DNA from 3 places in the Lysinibacillus sp. FJAT-14222 genome. Region 2 is predicted to be linked to each of the others. Evidence: riboswitches for the same ligand, from Rfam matches in the RefSeq annotation. Region 2 holds a riboswitch; each other region holds the start of a gene.

What was found. Region 2 has a riboswitch for lysine ahead of AN161_RS00695 (aspartate kinase). Riboswitches for the same ligand answer to the same signal wherever they lie in the genome.
Positions count from the first base shown of each region.
Region 1: it holds a riboswitch for lysine, as region 2 does, so the genes downstream of both, AN161_RS22640 (amino acid permease) here and AN161_RS00695 (aspartate kinase) in region 2, are expected to answer to the same signal.
Region 3: it holds a riboswitch for lysine, as region 2 does, so the genes downstream of both, AN161_RS17010 (transporter substrate-binding domain-containing protein) here and AN161_RS00695 (aspartate kinase) in region 2, are expected to answer to the same signal.

Region 1 covers NZ_LIYL01000053.1:2,856-9,456, reverse strand. Annotated here, with positions in the region: gene AN161_RS22660 (ABC transporter permease) at 1-24, opposite strand, end outside; gene AN161_RS22655 (ABC transporter ATP-binding protein) at 17-940, opposite strand; gene AN161_RS22650 (sensor histidine kinase) at 1,078-2,013, opposite strand; gene AN161_RS22645 (response regulator transcription factor) at 2,018-2,710, opposite strand; gene AN161_RS22640 (amino acid permease) at 3,176-4,639, opposite strand; lysine riboswitch at 4,724-4,900, opposite strand; gene AN161_RS22635 (MFS transporter) at 5,076-6,284, shown strand; gene AN161_RS22630 (nitric oxide synthase oxygenase) at 6,324-6,601, opposite strand, start outside.
Region 2 covers NZ_LIYL01000001.1:177,446-184,046, forward strand. Annotated here, with positions in the region: gene uvrC (excinuclease ABC subunit UvrC) at 1-1,368, shown strand, start outside; lysine riboswitch at 1,504-1,682, shown strand; gene AN161_RS00695 (aspartate kinase) at 1,886-3,112, shown strand; gene AN161_RS00700 (methyl-accepting chemotaxis protein) at 3,604-4,863, shown strand; gene AN161_RS00705 (YslB family protein) at 5,524-5,958, opposite strand; gene AN161_RS00710 (succinate dehydrogenase cytochrome b558 subunit) at 6,231-6,601, shown strand, end outside.
Region 3 covers NZ_LIYL01000042.1:24,401-31,001, reverse strand. Annotated here, with positions in the region: gene AN161_RS17025 (hypothetical protein) at 1-39, opposite strand, end outside; gene AN161_RS17020 (amino acid ABC transporter ATP-binding protein) at 257-988, opposite strand; gene AN161_RS17015 (amino acid ABC transporter permease) at 1,001-1,726, opposite strand; gene AN161_RS17010 (transporter substrate-binding domain-containing protein) at 1,921-2,787, opposite strand; lysine riboswitch at 2,903-3,089, opposite strand; gene odhB (2-oxoglutarate dehydrogenase complex dihydrolipoyllysine-residue succinyltransferase) at 3,605-4,837, opposite strand; gene AN161_RS17000 (2-oxoglutarate dehydrogenase E1 component) at 4,929-6,601, opposite strand, start outside.

The DNA of each region.
Region 1 (6,601 bases), on a different contig from region 2:
TTCTAGACGCATTAAATTAAGCACTAGTGACACCTCCATTGATTAACTTCAAAAAATAATCTTCTAATGAGCTTGTTTTTTTGCTAATACCCTCAATTTCAATATCATGCTCAATCAATGTTTTAGATAGCACCTTTTGTGAAGCTGTCGATTCATAAATTCGAATACAATTGTCATCCATTAGTTTGAAATTAGTAATATTTAATTTACTTTCTATAATAAAGGCAGCTTTTTTCCCATCATTGACAATCACTTCAATATAGTCTGCTTGACTATGACTGACATCGTCCATTGATACTTCCTTAATTAATCTTCCATCTTTAATAACTCCAACTGTATCTGCCAATTGTTCAATTTCACCCAAAATGTGACTAGAAATAATAATCGTAATTCCATACTCTTTACAAAGCATCTTGAATAGATCACGAAGCTCTTTAATGCCAACCGGATCTAGTCCATTAATCGGTTCGTCTAAAATAAGTAATTCCGGCTTCGTAATAATTGCACGTGCAATACCTAATCGTTGTTTCATCCCCAGAGAAAAGTCTTTTACACGCTTATTCTCCGTATTTGTTAGTTTAACTAAATCTAGAACATGAGCAATCTCTTTCTTGTCATAATAGCCCATATATTCGCAATGTAATTCTAAGGTTTCCAGTGCTGTTAAATCTTCATAAAAAATCGGGTATTCAATAATCGTTCCCATCCTTTTCAGCACTTCGTATGATCGGTCCATTAATTTTTCACCAAATATTTCGATGTCTCCACTCGTTGGCTTCGTAAGGTTTGTCAGCATTTTCATGACTGCCGTTTTCCCGGCACCATTGGGACCTAAAAAGCCATAAATCTCCCCCTTCTTCACATGCATATTGACAGCAGAAACCACTTCTTTTCCTTCATACACTTTCGTAAGCTGATTCGTTTTCACAATATATGTCATGTAAATCTCTCCCTTAAATTTAGCTATCCTTATTATAAAAAATGAAACTCTCTAATTTATTACTTGATTCTTACAAATTTCTTAAGCGCAGAAGAAAAGCTTGTAAAGCAATTAGAATGCTCTACAAGCATGACTGTTCAGTACATCATTCGTTTTAAAGAAACTGTAAAGATGGTCTTCTCGTATGGGATACTGGAAAGCTGGATGGAGCCATTCATTAATTCTACAAGGCGTTTTGTAATAGTTAGGCCAAGACCACTACCTTGGAAGGTTTTATTTCTGGAATCTTCAAGCGTATACATTCTTTCAAAAACATTATCAATTTGATATTCATCAATCCCCTTACCGCGATCCCAGACATCAATAAAAATATTAGTATCATCATTTCTTACTGTGAGCCCAATGATGTTTCCTGCCGCCCCATAGGCAATAGCATTTGACAGTAAATTATTCAGAACCCTATCTAACGCTTCTTCATTACCAAGTGCATAGACAGATATCTCTGGTATCGTAATATCTATCTCTAGCCCCATAGACGTGACCATATCGTAAAATGATAAAATATTTTTTCGGCAAATTTCACTTACATTGATTTTTGTCATTGGATAATCTGTATCCCCAGCCTCCAGCTTTGCTAGGTCAAAAAATGTATGGATTATTTTTAATACTTCCAATGTTTTCGAATGAACGCCAGTGAGCAACCGTTGCCGCTCCTCTTCACTAAGTGACTGCTTAAGCTGCAGCATTTCAGTATAGCCTAGTACAACTGTTAAAGGTGTTTTAAGATCATGAGAAATATTGGCCAACATCTTTTTCATGGAGCTTTCCATTTTTCGATGTGTCGCTAGTATTTTTTGATTGTGGTCCAGCAATGCATTCATCGCATTAAGTAGTTGCTGCAATTCCTGATTAGCTGTCGATGCTAAAATCTTTTCGCTTGATTGTTCGTTAATGATTGCTTGCAGTTTTTGATGCATGTATTGAATAGTAACGTTTTGTTGTTTTTTTGTCTTCACCTGAAAAATGATAATACCTAAGAGCAATACAATTATAAATAATAGAAATATAATCATCTGTTTATCCTTCAAATTTATAGCCAATTCCCCAAAGCGTTTTAATATATTGAGGGTTGGATGGATCGTCTTCAATTTTTTCGCGTAATCTTCTTATATGTACATTAATAATATTTTCGTCTCCATAGTAAGCGTCATTCCAAATCAATTGATAAATTTGCTGTTTTGTAAAAACTCGATTACGATTTGTCACGAATAGTTTTAAGATGGCAAATTCTTTTGATGTGAGCTTTACTTGTTGTCCATTCTTCTCAGCTGAAAAATTAACAAGATCGATCGATAAGTTATCTATCTCTACTATATCTTTCTTCTCCTCTACTTGACTGGAGTATTTTGTAGCTCTTCGAATTGCTGCTTTGACACGTGCCGAAAATTCCAGCATCGAGAATGGCTTGGCGATATAATCATCTGCCCCTAATCCTAATCCTAACGCTTTATCAACATCACTATCCTTGGCTGACATAATGATAATTGGAAGTGATGCTTGCTCTCGTATAATCTTTAAAACTTCTAATCCATTAAGTTTCGGTATCATAATATCCAAGATAACTAAATCAAAGGGTTTGTTTAAACAATTTTGTAATGCCTCTTCTCCATTCACTGCAGAGGTAACAAGGAACCCCTCCATCGTTAAATAGTTTTCTACCATTTCACGAATCGCTTCGTCATCTTCTACTAGTAAAATATGCTTTTGCACTTTCATACACCTCTTCCCAACATAAAGCTTTTTATCAATTGCCATTTATACAACAGTCTACCATATTAAGATTTAGCACCAAAAGCAGGCAATAATTTTGAAAACTAAAATCCTTCCTTTTCAACCAGAATGAATAAATTTTATCTGAATGCTAATTTTTGGTATTTACTTTTATTTAGGTGCTTTACTCTGGATAATGAGTATTTATTTTGGGATATCCGGAATTAGATCAAAACAAACAGGTATTTCAAAATATTTGGGATTGCTCATTATTTTGTTTATTATAGTAATCTATGGATTGATGATTGCTATTTTGGGTTTACGAGGTTTTGGAGCTTAAAGATTGATGGTTCACTTGGAGTTTTTTTCTGACAAGATTGTACGTTTAGGGTTACAAATTCATTTCTTAACTAAAAAAACTGTCCTGCAAGTCATTTTCTATGACTCACAGGACAGTTTTATTTTTTATTGTTCTACTTTTAAATCACATTGCTCTAATGGAAGCATTTTTGTTTTATTCTTGATTTTATAGCCAAGCCATAACAGTAAGAACAGTGGAATCCCGATATATGAGACAAGGATTCCGTACCAATCTATTGTATCTCCCATAAAGGCATTGTAGTTTTGCCCAATAACAACAATCATACAAACCGTAAAGGCAAATAGCGGACCGAATGGAAATAGCCTTGCTTTATACGGCAACAATTTTGGATCCAAGCCCTGTACCTCGAAAGCTCGACGGAAACGGTAATGGCTAAAAGCAATTCCTAGCCAAGCAATGAAGCCTGACATCCCAGAGGCATTTAAAAGCCATATATAGACAACACCGTCACCAAAGAACGATGCTAGAAATGCTAGACAGCCTACAGCTAATGTCGCCATTAATGCGTAGATTGGAATACCTCTACGACTTAATTTCATGAAAATTTTTGGTGCATGTCCATCTACCGCTAATTGCCAAAGCATACGTGAAGATGCGTAGAGCCCTGAATTCCCTGCTGACAGCATAGCCGTTAGAATGATGGCATTCATCAATGAAGCAGCAAAGGCAATTCCTAAACGGTCGAACACCAGTGTGAATGGTGATACAGCGATATCTTCAGATAACAAACGTTCGTCTGTAAATGGGATCAGCATCCCAATTGCAGCAATCGCTAAAATATAGAATAAAATAATTCGCCAGAAAACAGACTTAACAGCTTTCGGAATATTTTTACCAGGGTCATCTGTTTCACCTGCTGTTATTCCAAGTAACTCTGTCCCTTGGAATGAGAATCCCGCAGCTAAGAAAATACCAAATGTAGCAAGGAATCCACCGTGGAATGGTCCATCACTAATGAAGAAATTCGTAAATCCTACAGGAGCTTGTCCTCCTAAAATTCCAAAAATCATTAAGAGACTGATGATAATAAAAATGATCACCGTTGCAACTTTTATCATCGCAAACCAATATTCACTTTCACCATAGCTTTTTACCGATAATAGATTGAACGTTAAAACTACAGCAATAAATAAAACAGTCCAAAGTGCTGATGAGCTATCTGGGAACCAATATTTCATAATTAATGATACAGCAGCAATTTCTGCCGCAATTGTAATTGCCCAGTTGTACCAGTAGTTCCAACCAAGTGCAAAGCCTAAAGCTGGATCTACAAACTTTGTAGCATACGTACTAAATGAACCCGATGATGGCATATAGGCTGCCATTTCGCCTAAGCTCGTCATTAAAAAATACACCATAATACCGATTAGTCCATAAGCGAGCAGCGCACCGCCAGGACCTGCTTGTGCAATGGCACCACCACTAGCTAAAAACAATCCTGTACCGATTGTACCGCCTAATGAAATCATTGTAATATGACGGCTTTTTAATTCTTTTTTCAGCTTCGGCGCTTTATGGCCGAGCTGATTGACTTTTATTTCACTCACGATATAGCTTCCTTCCTTTTTTAAGAGGCAAAAAAAACGCCATCACATGAACGCTGTGATGGCTAAGTAAATCCTCTGTTCCTTCAAAATGATAGCTCAACACGTTGTCCAAACGTGACAGTTCTGTTCCTTTCGGAGACAGCCCCAGCATGAGGTTTTCAAGTCCCCTCACACTTCGGCGATATTTCCTTTCAACTAATATCTCTAATGCTTGTCATTTCCATTAGCATACTCTTAAATATCGCGACCTCTACCTCAATACAAACATGAGGCATATAAATATTAAATTTATGATGTGTATTAGTTTAACATACGACCTATGACATTTCAATAACCTGAGTAATGTTCTGTATTTTATGAATTTTCTACTATTTTTAACAGTGTGATAAAGTGGTATAGTGGTTCAGTTATAATTGTTCTAACAGGGGGGATTTATTTGACTACTCATGAACATTCCAATACTTATCCTAACAAGAAAATTAGCTGGAGAGGAACAACCTTATTACTAGTCATCGGCATAATTTGTATTGCCTCGACATTACGGATGCCGTTAACAGTTGTTGGACCTATTATTTCCTTTATCCGTGAAGACCTCGGCATATCCAATATACTAGCGGGCTTTCTAACAACAATCCCATTGCTTGCATTTGCAATCATATCACCATTTGCACCAATTGTTGCACGTAGATTGGGGCTAGAATTAACATTATTTTTATCGACTATTCTTTTAGCATTAGGGATTGTACTACGCTCCCTTGGCACAACTGGTTTACTCCTGTTTGGTACTGTGCTAATTGGTATAGCCATTTCATTTGGTAACGTACTTATTCCAGGTTTGCTTAAATTGAAGTTTCCCTATCAAGTAGGTTTACTTATGGCATTTTTCACAATGTCGATGAATTTGACAGCTGGACTCGGTGCTGGCATTAGCTATCCTGTTGCCAATTCATCACTTGGCTGGCAAGGTGCTCTGGCAATCGCGCTTATTCTTGTGGTGTTAACTATTTTAATTTGGATTCCACAGTTAAAATTTAATAAGCCTGAGCCTATTGTTGAGACTACGAAAGAACGTACACCATTATGGAAATCACCAGTTACTTGGGCAGTAACAGGTGCTATGGGATTACAGTCATTATTATTCTATACAACCGCGGCTTGGATTCCTGAAATATATACAGCGCAAGGATTAGCAGCAGATCGTGCAGGCTGGATGTTTTCCATCATGCAAATTTCACAAGTCCCAATGGCTCTAGCTGTGCCTATTATCGCAAGTAAAATGACATCTCAACGTCCTCTCGTATTAATGTTTACGGTATTTTACTTAGTTGGCTTTATCGGAGTAGTGATGGAATGGACAAGCCTCGCTGTACTATGGATGGTGCTACTAGGCTTAGCAGGAGGAGCTTCATTCTCATTAGCGATGATGTTCTTTACACTACGTACCCGTACAGCTTTTGAGGCAGCAGATTTATCAGGGTTTGCACAATCATTAGGATATTTATTAGCCGCAATTGGTCCAATCTTATTTGGGTATTTGCATGATTTATTCGGTGGTTGGAACATCGCTGGTTGGCTCTTCATTGTCGTTGTATTGATCCTCTTCTTATGCTCTTTTAGGGCTTCTAAAAATGAATATGTAAATTAAAAAAGGCGGCTCATGTTTAAAGTGAGCTGCCTTTCTCTACTAATAAGGTGGTTTCTGATAAAAATAATTCGGTGTATTGTAAAGATTAACATAAGGCTTATGGAAAATATGAGTCGTAGCTGGTGAAAGAGGTGGAATCAGCCACGTCCAATTGCCTGTAAGCTCACGCTCTGCTGCTGTTTCAGCTTCCTCAAATAATTTAAATTGCTGAGCTGCGGTATGATGATCTACAATGCTCACACCGTCTTCTTTAAAGGAATGGAGAACTGCAATATTCAGCTCAACTAATGCACGATCACGCCATAGTGAAGCCTGTT
Region 2 (6,601 bases):
CTTGATCGTTTATATCCGCTGCGAAAATGTGTACAACTGCCTTCCAAGGTTTGTTTATATTATCATATGGGACAATGTCTAGCCCCTTGTGTGAAAGATATTGATGCTCAAATTTACCACGATATGATTGAGGATATGACGAAATTTTTAAATGGTGGAGTTGAGGCTGTCAAAAAGGAGCTAGAGGTTAAAATGCTAGCGGCTGCAGAAAATTTAGAGTTTGAGCGTGCAAAGGAATTTCGCGATCAGATTGCACATATTGATACAGTCATGCAAAAGCAAAAAATCGTATCAAGTGATACAACGAACCGCGATGTATTTGGCTATGCAGTCGAGAAAGGCTGGATGTGTGTTCAAGTTTTCTTTGTTCGCCAAGGAAAGCTTATCGAGCGAGATGTCTCGATTTTCCCAATTTATCAAGAGGCAGAAGAGGAATTTTTAACGTTCGTTGGTCGATTTTACGACAAGCTAGAGCACATTAAGCCTAAGGAAATTTTTATCCCACAATCCATTGATGCGGATATTTTAATGGAATTACTAGATGTTAGGGTGCTGACACCGAAACGTGGGCAAAAAAAAGAGCTTGTTGAATTAGCGACTAAAAATGCTGAAATTGCTGTTGCAGCAAAGTTCCAGCTTATTGAACGTCAGGAAGAACGCACAATAGGGGCATGTGAGGCACTCGGTGAAGCTATGAGCATTTCTACGCCTTTACGGATTGAAGCTTTCGATAATAGCCATATGCATGGGACAGATGCTGTATCTGCAATGGTTGTATTTATCGATGGCAAACCTGCAAAGAAGGAGTATCGAAAGTACAAAACACGTACAGCTGCTAAACATGATGATTACGGAGCAATGCAGGAAGTAATCCGTCGTCGATACACCCGTGTATTAAAAGATGGTCTACCTTTGCCAGATTTAGTACTAATTGATGGTGGGAAGGGGCAAATGGAAGTCGCGCGAGAAGTATTAGAAGATGAGCTCGGCCTTGTCATTCCAATTGCCGGATTAGCAAAAGATGAAAAGCATAATACGTCACAGCTTTTATTTGGTGATCCAGCTGAAGTAATTGCGTTAAAGCGCACAAGCGATGGATTCTACTTACTGCAACGAATTCAGGACGAAGTACACCGCTTTGCTATTACCTTCTTACGACAGCAGCACGAGAAGCATGCTATACAATCTGTCCTCGATCAAATAGAAGGCATTGGTCCAAAGCGAAAACAGCAATTACTCAAGCATTTTGGCTCTGTCAAAAAAATTCGTGAGGCAAGTGAACACGCATTACAGGAAGCCGGTATTCCTGCTAATCTAGCTAGCAATATCTATGCTTATTTTCAACAAGAGACATTGTCAAAGGATTAGACATATGCTAAGGTTGTATATAACATTGCCCCTTCAATATAGCAATGTTATATACCGTGCCTTAGTTTTTCAGTAGTTTCTACTTATTAAATTGGAAATTTCTTCACTAAGGTTCAATAAAATACTTCACTATTTAGTGATGATAGAGGTGCAAGGTTCAAGAGTAGTACATTAGAGGACGAACGAGTCCAGTGAAAATGTATGAAAGGGGAGCTTGCCGAAGTAGAGCATCGTTGTTTCCGATGCTGTGCTGGTTTTGCATTTAAGAGATGTAAGACTGTCGATTCTAAACGTTTCGGAGAGCTATCACACATGCGCAAGTTTCTTTTATTGTACATGTTATAGGCAGCTTTCACGTTATGTGATAGCTGCCTTTTTAGTTTTTCTAGAGACAACCTTTTTTCAAGGCAGTTGCCCCTACCTAAGAGGTGATGCCAATCGTATTATTTCAAGGCTTAAAACTTATTAGTTACTTTATAATCAGCGAAATGATTGAATACGAAGGAGAATGATAAAGATGGAGAAAATTGTGATGAAATTTGGTGGTGCTGCATTAGCATCAACAGAGCACATTCAAAATGTTGCGAAAAAGGCGATTGCAGAAAAGGAAAGAGGTTTTGATGTTGTCGTTGTCACTGCAGCAATGGGGAGTATGGCTAAAGAATTAGCAAAGATGGCTCGTGATTTATCAGACAATGCATCTAAGCGTGAATTAGATGCACTATTTTCAACAACCTCACATCTAACAAGTACGTTAGTGGCAATTGCTTTGCAGGAAGAAGGATATGATGCAGTGTCATTAACAGGCTGGCAAGCAGGTATTCAAACTGATGATATGTATAGCAATGCCCGCATTGATGAGATTGATGCTAGTCGAATAGAAAAGCATTTTACACAGGGGGAAATCGTAATCGTTGCAGGGGAACAGGGTATCGATAATTCACGGAATATTACGACGTTTAGTAAAGGTGGGGCGGAAACATCGGCTATAGCTATTGCAGCAAAGTTGAAGGCGGAGCGCGTAGATATTTACACGAATGTGGATGGAGTATACACAGCTGATCCAAACCATGTTGCTGGGGCACAAAAGCTAAAAGAAATTTCTTACGATGAGATGCTAGAACTATCAAACTTAGGATCACAAATTTTACACCCGCGAGCTGTAGAGTTAGCAAAGAAGTTTCAAATCCCAGTTATCATTCGGTCGAGCGAAATAGATACAGTAGGTACTTTATTGAAGGAGGAAGTTGAAATGGAGAAAAATTTAATTGTACGTGGTGTTGCCTATGAGTCAGACGTTATTCGCCTAACGGTGGGTTATGATGCTTATTCAAATGCTTCGTTAGCAGATATGTTTACAATACTTGCAGAAAATCGCATAAACGTCGATATTATCGTACAAGCAATCATTGATGGCTTAAAGCCGACTGTATCGTTTACCATTTTAAAAGAGGAGTTCGCCGATGCATTACGTGTCCTAGAAGATAGCAAATTATCACTAGGGTTTAGTTTTGCTGATTTTGAAATCGGCTTAGCAAAAGTCTCTATTATTGGCTCAGGTATGGCATCTAATCCAGGAGTTGCTGCACGTATGTTTGATCGTTTACGTCGTGAAGGTATCCTGGTAAAAATGGTAAGTACATCTGAAATAAAAGTGTCCGTTGTTGTACCTCAGGACGAAATGATTCGTGCAGCAAATGCATTACATGATGAATTTAATTTAGAACAGGCGCTTTACATATAATATTGAAGAGGATGTGTCAGTAAAAGGCACATCTTTTCATGTTGTTGAAAAACTATTATGTCAATGAAATTAAAGGGGCATATTAAATAAAGTATGGTTCTATGGCAAAACGAGGGGGTGATTTCCGTTCCGGCTGGGCGCTTTGTTGCTGTCGCTTCGCTTTCGCACAGAGCAAAGCTTCCTGGGGCGTCCGATGAGCCGCTTGGGCCAACAAGTGTTTTTTGTGCGAAAGCGCAGCGTCAGTAACAACATAAGTAGGAAGCGACTCGACCGCCTACAGTGAAGAGATTAGCCTGAGATGAAAATTAGCCTCATTTAAAGACGCACAACATTATCAAGATCTCCTTGGCCATTTGTATTTCAACACTATGAATGGGATGTGTCAATAATGGACACATCTTATTTTTGTTTACATCAATTTAATACTCTATCCAATTTTATTGTTATATAATATAATTACATGTTTTACCAAGGGGAAGGTGGGAATTTGTATGGCATTATTAGGTTTATTTCAAAAGCCAATGGATGAAAGCGTTGAGATCCACAATGATTCTGAAATACAAATATTAAAAAAGCGAATTCTGGAATTGGAACTCGAGCAGGAAAGTATCGATGTGAAAAATGCGATTTTGGACTTTGTACTAGCACATATGGAGTTAATTAATTTTCAAACAGCTTTAAAGGTTCAAAGTGTCTCAACGAGTGTAGGGGATATTTCAGCAATGAGTGAGGAAATGTCGTCAAATACAGAAGAGATGCTAGCGGTTGAGCAAAATGCTAATGCAAATATTCAAGAGATAAAACTGCATTCGATACAACTAGTAGAGGATATGGAGACATCTATTACAAAAGGAGAGATGGTTCAGGAGCTGTTAGCCAAAGGAGCTCATTCAACAGAACAGCTGAATAATGAAATGAGTAAAATGAACGATATTGGTAAAAGTGTAACAGAGATTGCTGATCAAACACAATTATTGTCCTTAAATGCCTCTATTGAAGCTGCACGTGCTGGCGAACATGGAAAGGGCTTTAATGTTGTAGCGATGGAGGTAGGGAAGTTAGCTAACAGTTCTAAAGATTCATTGCAAGAAATGACGAAGATTCGATCAGTCATCGATAAGAAATTACATAATACAAAAACAAATATCGACCAAGTTGAACATTACTTCACTGATTTTTTAAGTATCATGAAAGCCAATATTGCTAATTTGACAGTAGCAAGTAAAAATATTGAAGAGGCAGCACATGGAATTCATCAAATAACAGCCGCATCTGAAGAAAATGTAGTAGCTGTAGATCGTTTAGCGATAACAACGACAGAATTATCACATACAAGTGACTTCTCGGATATTATACAGAATCAAGTATCTGAAATGTTAAAAGCTATTGTACCAACAATTCGAAAGCCCTTAGAGCAAACGGTAGTTAGCCAATTGGCAGCAAGGTTAATGGATCATGCTAGTTTTTTGCGAAATGCTATTCAAAAGGCTGGACATAAAGAAACTTTAAAAACGCATCATCAATGTGCGTTTGGGAAATGGTATTATGGACATTTTGAGCAATATCAGAATATACCGGAGTATCGTTATATAGAACAACCTCATGAATTAGTACATACGGCCGCGCAAAAATTAGTGAATGAACTATCAATTAGTAACTTAGAAGACATGATTCAACACTCACTTAATATTTTAGAAGCATTTATTTCGTTAATAGATGTGCTTTTAAAAGAAAGACATGCTCAGCTATAAATATAAAAAGGGGTTGATTTCCGTTGCGACTGGCTTTCCAGGGGGCGTTCGATGAGCCGCTTCGCTCGCTGCAGGGTCTCGGGCCAATACGATGTTGGTCACGAAGGCGTTATCACAGGATGTGATGGTTTTAGCCTTCGTTCCTCTATTGCTAATCCCCAAGGAGTCGCCCAGTCGTAACGAAGATCAACTATTTTACATAGCATGTACCTTCTAGCATGTCCCTCTAATTTATAGCGATAAAGCAACAAATGTTTTCTGTGCGAAAGCAAAGCGACAGCAACAAATGTTTTCTGTGCGAAAGCGTAGTGCATACGTAGTGGCAGCAACAACAAATGTTTTCTACACGAAAACGAAGTGGCAGTGGCAACAAGTGTACAATCGCGTCACTGTTATAAGTCTTTTCTGTTCGATTATGGTGAATAGCCATAGTGTTAGTTCTACGCTATCGTTGATTGGAGTGGAAGGCTACTCGAGTGCTCCTGTCGCTTCGCTTTCGTCGCAGAGCAAAGCTTCCCGCAATGAAAGCGAGTAGCCTGGAACGGAAACCAACCTCATCTAAAGCGCCACAACATACTCAAAAATTTCCATGACCATTTTGTTTTTCAACATTAGAAAAGGATTGTCATCCATAAATTTGGAACGACAATCCTTTTCATTTTATTCAGAAGGAACAGTATTCATAATTCGTTCTTTGACGTCCCATTTCACTGTAAACATAACGTTCTGTTGCTTTTCACGTTTTTCATCATAGCATTCTGTTAAATAACCTTTTGCTTGTTGAATTTGCTCAGCTATAAATCCTGCTTCAAGTCTAAAGCTACGAAGACCGATTTGTAACAGTTCTGGATCATTTGTCAACTGGAATATACGTCCATCCTTCGATTCTTTGATAAGCTCTAAATTACCCCAACAGGCATCTGCGAAAAATGCGATAAGTTCATCTTGACTTTTACATGGGAACTTCCGTGCTAGGTCTTTTCCTGCCCAATAAAGGACATCACCTTCATGTTTACCAAGAATGGAAGATAAAATATAATCGCGAATTATCTCATAGCCAAATGCTGAGATTGTAGGAGATGGAGTGTTTAACATTGAAATCCTTCTTTCTTAGAATTTTCTTAAAATTTAACGCTTATAAAGTAAAGATAGGTTTTTCGAGAAAAAACGATGCGTCATGTACTAGATTCTTTCTTTAATAAGGATTGCGAAAAACTCCTAGTTGCCTTGACGCTCGTAGCTCTTGAGAGTACAATAAACATGTCATAATATTGTACCATGATGAAATACACAGTCAATGAAGTATCAGTTACAAAATGATGACTTCTTTTGTTGTGCTATTTTAAGTACTAAGGGGGGTAACAGTCTTGTCGAAAGATCGAGAGTTTTTATGGCGTCGCTTACATTCTCTACTTGGTATCATTCCAGTAGGTCTGTTTTTAACGATGCACCTGTTCATTAACTTTACAGCAACAGGCGGAGCAGAAAGTTACAACGATGCTACCGCAGTAATGGAAAAGATTCCATTCCTTATCCTAGTTGAATGGATTGTCATCTATATTCCATTAATGTTCCACGCATTTTATGGTGTCTACATTGCATTCACTGCTACACCAAATACAGGACGTTTCAGCACATACCGTAACTGGATGTACTCATTACAACGTTTCACTGGTGTATTCTTAGTGATCTTCATTGCATGGCATATTTTCCAAACTCGTATTCAAAAAGCGCTTGG
Region 3 (6,601 bases), on a different contig from region 2:
ACTAATTATGGTAAATAGAATAAATAATTTTTTCAACATACTACCTCCATTATTAAAGGGTTAATAACTGCATAAAATTTATAAATTTGACGCTATCAGTGGAAGGAAGTTCCTAGACTAAAATGCTCCGTTAATTGAAGTAGCCCAGATTATATCTTTAATCGCAAAAAAAAGCTGAACTAATACGTCCAGCTTAATAGTAATAAAATTGTTTGGATTCACTTTTAGTTATTCATAACCAGAGGCGGAAACTTATTTATTTTAATGTCCGTTTTAAAAACTCTTTTGTCCGTTCATGCTGAGGGGTTACTAAAACCTGTGCTGGAGGGCCTTCCTCTACAATAACACCTTTATCCATAAAGACAACGCGATCTGCTACTTCTTTGGCAAATTCCATTTCATGTGTAACAATTAACATCGTATTTCCGGAATCCGCTAGCTGACGCATTACCTTTAATACTTCACCCACCATTTCTGGGTCAAGGGCTGACGTCGGTTCATCAAAGAGCATTACTTCTGGGCTCATGGACAATGCTCGTGCAATGGCTACACGCTGTTTTTGACCGCCAGAGAGCTGTCGTGGCTTTGCATTGACATATTGATCCATGCCAACGATTTGCAGATATTTTAGAGCAACTTCCTCAGCTTCTTCTTTTGAACGCTTTAATACTTTTATTTGACCAACAGTGCAATTTTTTAGCACATTATGATTATTGAATAAGTTAAATTGCTGGAATACCATACCTAAATGTGTACGATATTCTTGAATATTATGCTTTTCGTCTAAAATGTTTTCACCTTTGTAAATAATTTGACCACCACTTGGCGTTTCCAGTAAATTAATGCAGCGTAGTAGTGTTGATTTACCAGATCCTGAAGAACCGATTAAGCAGACAACCTCGCCCTTTTCTACTTGGAAATTTACATCCTTTAACACTTGGTTACGCCCAAATGATTTACTTAAATGCTCTATTTTAATAACCGTCATTTGTTCGTCCCCCTATACTGCTTCTTTCTGTTCTTTTTGGTAAGCATCTGGACCATCCAGTCGTTTTTCTACATACAGTAAAATTCTTGATGCTGTGAATGTCATGATGAAGTAAAGGACACAAGCTACAAAGAAGGATTCAAAATAGCGGAAGTTATTACCGGCAATCGATTTTGTTTGGAAGAATAATTCCGTAACCCCGATAACGTTTAATACTGCTGTATCTTTAATATTCATAATTAATTGGTTACCTGTAGCAGGTAATACATTTCGTGCAACTTGAGGTAAAACAACGTGTAGCATGATTTGGAAATGATTCATACCGATTGCTGAAGCAGCCTCATACTGTCCTTTATCAATTGAAACAATACCACCACGCACAATTTCCGTCATATAAGCCCCTGTATTTAGTGAAACGACTAAAATACCGGCCGTAATAAAGTGCATATCAATGCCAAATGCCATATCTAGTCCGTAAAATACAACCATCGCTTGTACAATCATTGGTGTACCACGGAAGAATTCAACATAGCATGTTAGTATAAAATTAATGAGCTTCAAGCAATAATATTTTACACCCTTTTTACGAACTTTGATGGTATGCATAATCCCGATAAAAAATCCGATAAGTGCACCAATAATTGTACTAATAATCGAAATAAGTAATGTATAATACGCACCCCGTAAAAACATTTGCCAGTTGTTCTCAACAATTGAAATAATCCATTCAAAACTCATGATGTTCCTCCTAACAACGTCGTGTTGCTTGTTCGTTCCAGTATCGTCTTAGCAATCTCCCTTTTTGATTGGAGCTTCTGTTTCTTTTATTTTATGAAACTTTTAGCTAAGACATTATCATTATTTAGAGAGATTCTTGTAGAATAATGATGAAATGATATTGCACGGACTAGTAAGCAGCCCGTGCAGTCATGTTATTGTGCTGCTGGTTGTTGATGAATTGCTTCTTCCATAATTTTTTGGCGATCATCTTCAGAAATACCTTTTAGGATTTCATTGATTTTTTCAAGATCTGCATCATTTTTACGTAAACCAACTGCAATAGATGTATTTGAAACATCAGTGTCAAAGCCTTTTTCAAACTTTACATATGTGAATTTATCGTTTGCAGCAGCAGCGGAAATACCTTCTGGGCGTTCTGCTACATAGCCATCAATTTTTCCAGCTTCTAATGCTACACGCATTGCTGGGAAGCTATCCATTGCTGTTTGTTTTTTTACATCTTTGATTTGATCAATAACAGTGTAGTTAGATGTATTTAATTGTGATGTGATCTTTGCTCCAGAAAAATCTTGGATAGATTTTGCTTTTTCATATTTACTGCCTTTTTTAATAACCATTACAAAATCAGATGTATAGTAGTTTTCTGTGAAATCGATAGTTTGCTTACGTTCTTCAGTAGGTGACATACCTGCAATGATTGCATCGATTTTATTTGATTGTAGAGCTGGTACTAAGCCATCCCATTCCAATTTTACGATGACTAATTCTTTTCCTAAGCCTTCAGCTATTTTTTTCGCCATTTGCACATCATAACCGCCTGCATACTCTGCATTATCGGCAATTTTTACTGCGCCATTTGCATCACCTTGCTGGGTCCAGTTAAACGGAGCATAGCCTGCTTCCATCCCGATACGGAATTGGCCGCCACCTTCATCCTTATTCGTTTTACTACCCTCATTACTAGATGACGTCGTATCCTTTTTGTCACCAGTACCACAAGCTGCTAGCAAAATTGCTGTCATTACGGTCAACATTAATACCAACCATTTTCTTTTCATGTAAAACTCCCCTTTTCTGTAAAAAAATAAGACAACTGTACCAAAAAAGACCTAAGTTCTGAACTTAGGTCTTACTTTTTTAACAGTTGCCCAAATCCTCACTATTATTCCATCATTCCGAGATAGCACAACCTAGTAAATCTGGAAAGTAATTTACTAGGACAGTCCTGCACTTATTCACTGCAGACCCAGCATAAAAGTACGAGCTCCTTTTATACTTCGGCGATATTTCCTTCTCCATTGCGTCTTCGCTTGCTTGCACTCAACAATGAACTAATAAATACCGCGCCTCTACCTCACAATAGAACAAAAGTGAGGTTTGTTTATTTAATTGATAATTAGATACTACTATAAAACTAAGTTATTCGTCAAGATAATTTTATTACTTTTCTGACTAATTACAATATTAGGGTTTTATTTTTCTTAAAGGATCATCACCATAACGTGTGGTTGATTTCCGTTCCGGCTAGGTGCTTTCTTGGGGGCGTCCGATGAGCCACTTGTGATACTGATCTCTAAGGAGGTCCAGTTTACACTTCAATCAAATACATGGCATTCTTTTTATCCCTACCTTTTGATAACGATCTTTTTTAGAAAATTCGCAAATATTTACTACTAAACTTTCATTCTAATGATTCAAAAGAAGCTATTAGTTAGGATAATTGATACCTTATCTACCATATACTTTTTTACTATATGAAGCTTTCATAACATTGTGGCGGCTGCCTAATGATTCTTTCCGGCGCTTTCATTGAATGTTTCATAAAAAGAAAAACCCCTGCAAAACAATGTTCGCAGGGGTAATAAATCATTGGAATTAAGAATTTAATAATAAATCTTCTGGGTTTTCAAGTAGTTCTTTAACAGTTTTAAGGAAGCCTACAGAATCTTTACCATCGATAATACGGTGGTCATAAGAAAGAGCTAAGTACATCATTGGGCGAACTTCTACTTCACCATTCACTTCAACTGGACGTTTTTTGATAGTGTGCATACCTAGGATAGCTGCTTGTGTACCATTCATGATAGGTGTAGACATTAATGAACCGAATACTCCACCATTTGTAATTGTGAATGAGCCACCTTGAAGATCTGCTAAACCTAATTTTTTGTCGCGTGCTTTTTTCGCTAGGTCTGCAATTGAATCTTCAATTTCAGCGAAGTTTTTGCGGTCAGCGTCACGTACAACTGGTACTACTAAACCTTCTTCTGTTGATACAGCTACACCGATATCAAAGAAGTTGTTTAAGTGAATTTCATCACCAGCGATTTGTGCGTTCACATATGGGTATTTTTTAAGTGCTGCCACTACTGCTTTTGTGAAGAATGACATGAAACCAAGTTTTGAGCCAGTTGACTCGAAGAATTGGTCTTTTTTACGAGAACGTAAAGCCATAATGTTTGTCATATCTACTTCGTTGAATGTTGTTAACATTGCTGTAGATTGTTTTACTTCAAGTAAACGTTTTGCAATTGTTTGGCGACGACGGCTCATTTTTTCAACTGTTACACGTGATTCATCTACAGCTGCTTTAGGTGCTGCTGGAGCTGCTTGTGGTGCTGCCACTGGAGCTGTACCATGAGCTGCTACGTCTTGTACACGTACACGGCCTTGTGGATCTACTGGAGATACAGCAGCAAGGTCAATACCTTTTTCACGAGCAAGTTTACGAGCTGCTGGAGATGCGATTACACGCTCACCAGAAGTTTCTTCTACAACTGGAGCTGCTGCAACCGGAGCAGGTGCCGCTTGTGGCGCTGCTGGAGCTGGAGCTGCTGCTGCAACTGGTGCCGCTGGAGCAGGTGCTGCACCTTCGCCGGCTTCTACTACTGCGATTACTTGACCTACAAGTACAGTATCGCCTTCTTCAGCTAAAATTTGAGTTAAAACTCCCGCTTCTTCAGAAATGATTTCAGCGTTTACTTTGTCTGTTTCAAGTTCAACGATGAATTCACCTTTTTCAACGCGATCGCCCACTTTTTTTACCCATTGTGCGATACTACCTTCTGTAATCGATTCTGCTAATTCAGGGACTTTAATTTCAGCCACTTTCATTTCCTCCTTTAATTAACGTGCATTGTGCACATAAAAGGGCTACTGCCTAAGCAAGTAGCCCGGCTCTCAAAAATTTATTATATGACTATTTAACCTTTACAGGCTCAGCAACTGCTTCTTCAACAAGTGCGGCTTGAGCTGCTTTATGAGAATCTGCATCACCTTCAGAAGTAGAGCTCATTGCAGGACGACCTACATAACGTAGCTTTTTACCTTCAGAAATTTCATGTAATGTTTCTAATGCATAATTCCAAGTACCTTGGTTTTTAGGTTCTTCTTGTACCCAAACAACTTCTTTTACATTAGGATACTTAGCAATAATACCAGCAACTTGTTCTTTTGGGAATGGGTAAAGCTGTTCTACACGAACAATGTGTACGTGATCGAAGCCTTCACCATCTTTTACACGGTCAGCTATGTCAATCATTACTTTACCTGTACCTAATACAATACGCTCTACAGCGTTTTCTTTTGAACCTAAACCTGGTTGCTCAATTACTTCTTGGAATGAGCCATTTGCTAATTGATCAGCATTTGCAGCAGCTAATGGGTGACGAAGTAAGAATTTAGGTGCTACAACTACAAGCGGACGAACACCTTCTGTTCCTAATAATGCTGCTTGACGGCGTAATAAGTGGTAGTAGTTACCTGCATTTGAACAGTTTGCTACAAACCAGTTATTTTCAGCTGACATTTGTAAATAACGTTCCATACGGCTTGAAGAGTGTTCTGGACCTTGACCTTCATAACCATGTGGTAAAAGTATAACTAAACCAGATTTTTGACCCCATTTAGCACGTGCACCTGAAATAAAGTTATCAAACATAACTTGTGCCATGTTTGCAAAGTCACCGAATTGAGCTTCCCAAACAGATAAAACATTACCATTTTCTAAATTATAACCATATTCAAAGCCCACTACCCCTGCTTCTGTCAGTGGAGAGTTGTGTACTGTAAATGATGCATTTGAACCAGAAATATGGTGAAGTGGCGTGAATACATTGCCATTGTTTTTGTCATGTAACACTAAGTGGCGTTGAGAGAACGTACCACGTTGTGCATCTTGACCTGTAAAACGTACTGGTGTGCCATCTTGAATAATTGTTGCATAAGCTAAAGTTTCTGCATGACCCCAGTCGATTTTTGCAGAAGCAAATGCATCACGGCGTTTTTCTAAAATTTTGCCAAGCTTTTTCTGTGGCTCGAAGTTTTCTTCAAACACTAAAAGCTCTTCGTTAATTGTTTCTAGACGTTCCGCACCAACTGCTGTATCAATTTGTGGGAATTCTACTTTTAATTCCTCTGGCATTTCTAAATGCTTGTGCTCATCTTTATCTGCCATTTCTTTTACATGATCATAAGCTGCTTGCATTTCTGCATAAATAGCTGCATCTAATGCTGCTACTTCATCAGCAGAAACTACACCCTCAGCTGCTAATTGCGCACCGTATAAAGCACGAACTGTTTCATGTTTAGCAACTAATTTGTATGTTTCAGGGTTTGTAACAGTTGGATCGTCAGTTTCATTGTGACCGTGACGACGGTAACCAACTAAGTCAACAACGATATCTTTACCGAATTTTTGACGGTAGCTAGCTGCAAAACGACCTACTAAAGTTACAGCCTCAGGGCTATCTGCATTTACGTGTATAACCGGCACTTCATAACCTTTTGCTGGGTCAGAAGAGTAAACAGATGAGCGAGAGTCTTGGTGTTCAGTTGTAAATCCAATCATGTTGTTAGCAATGATGTGGATTG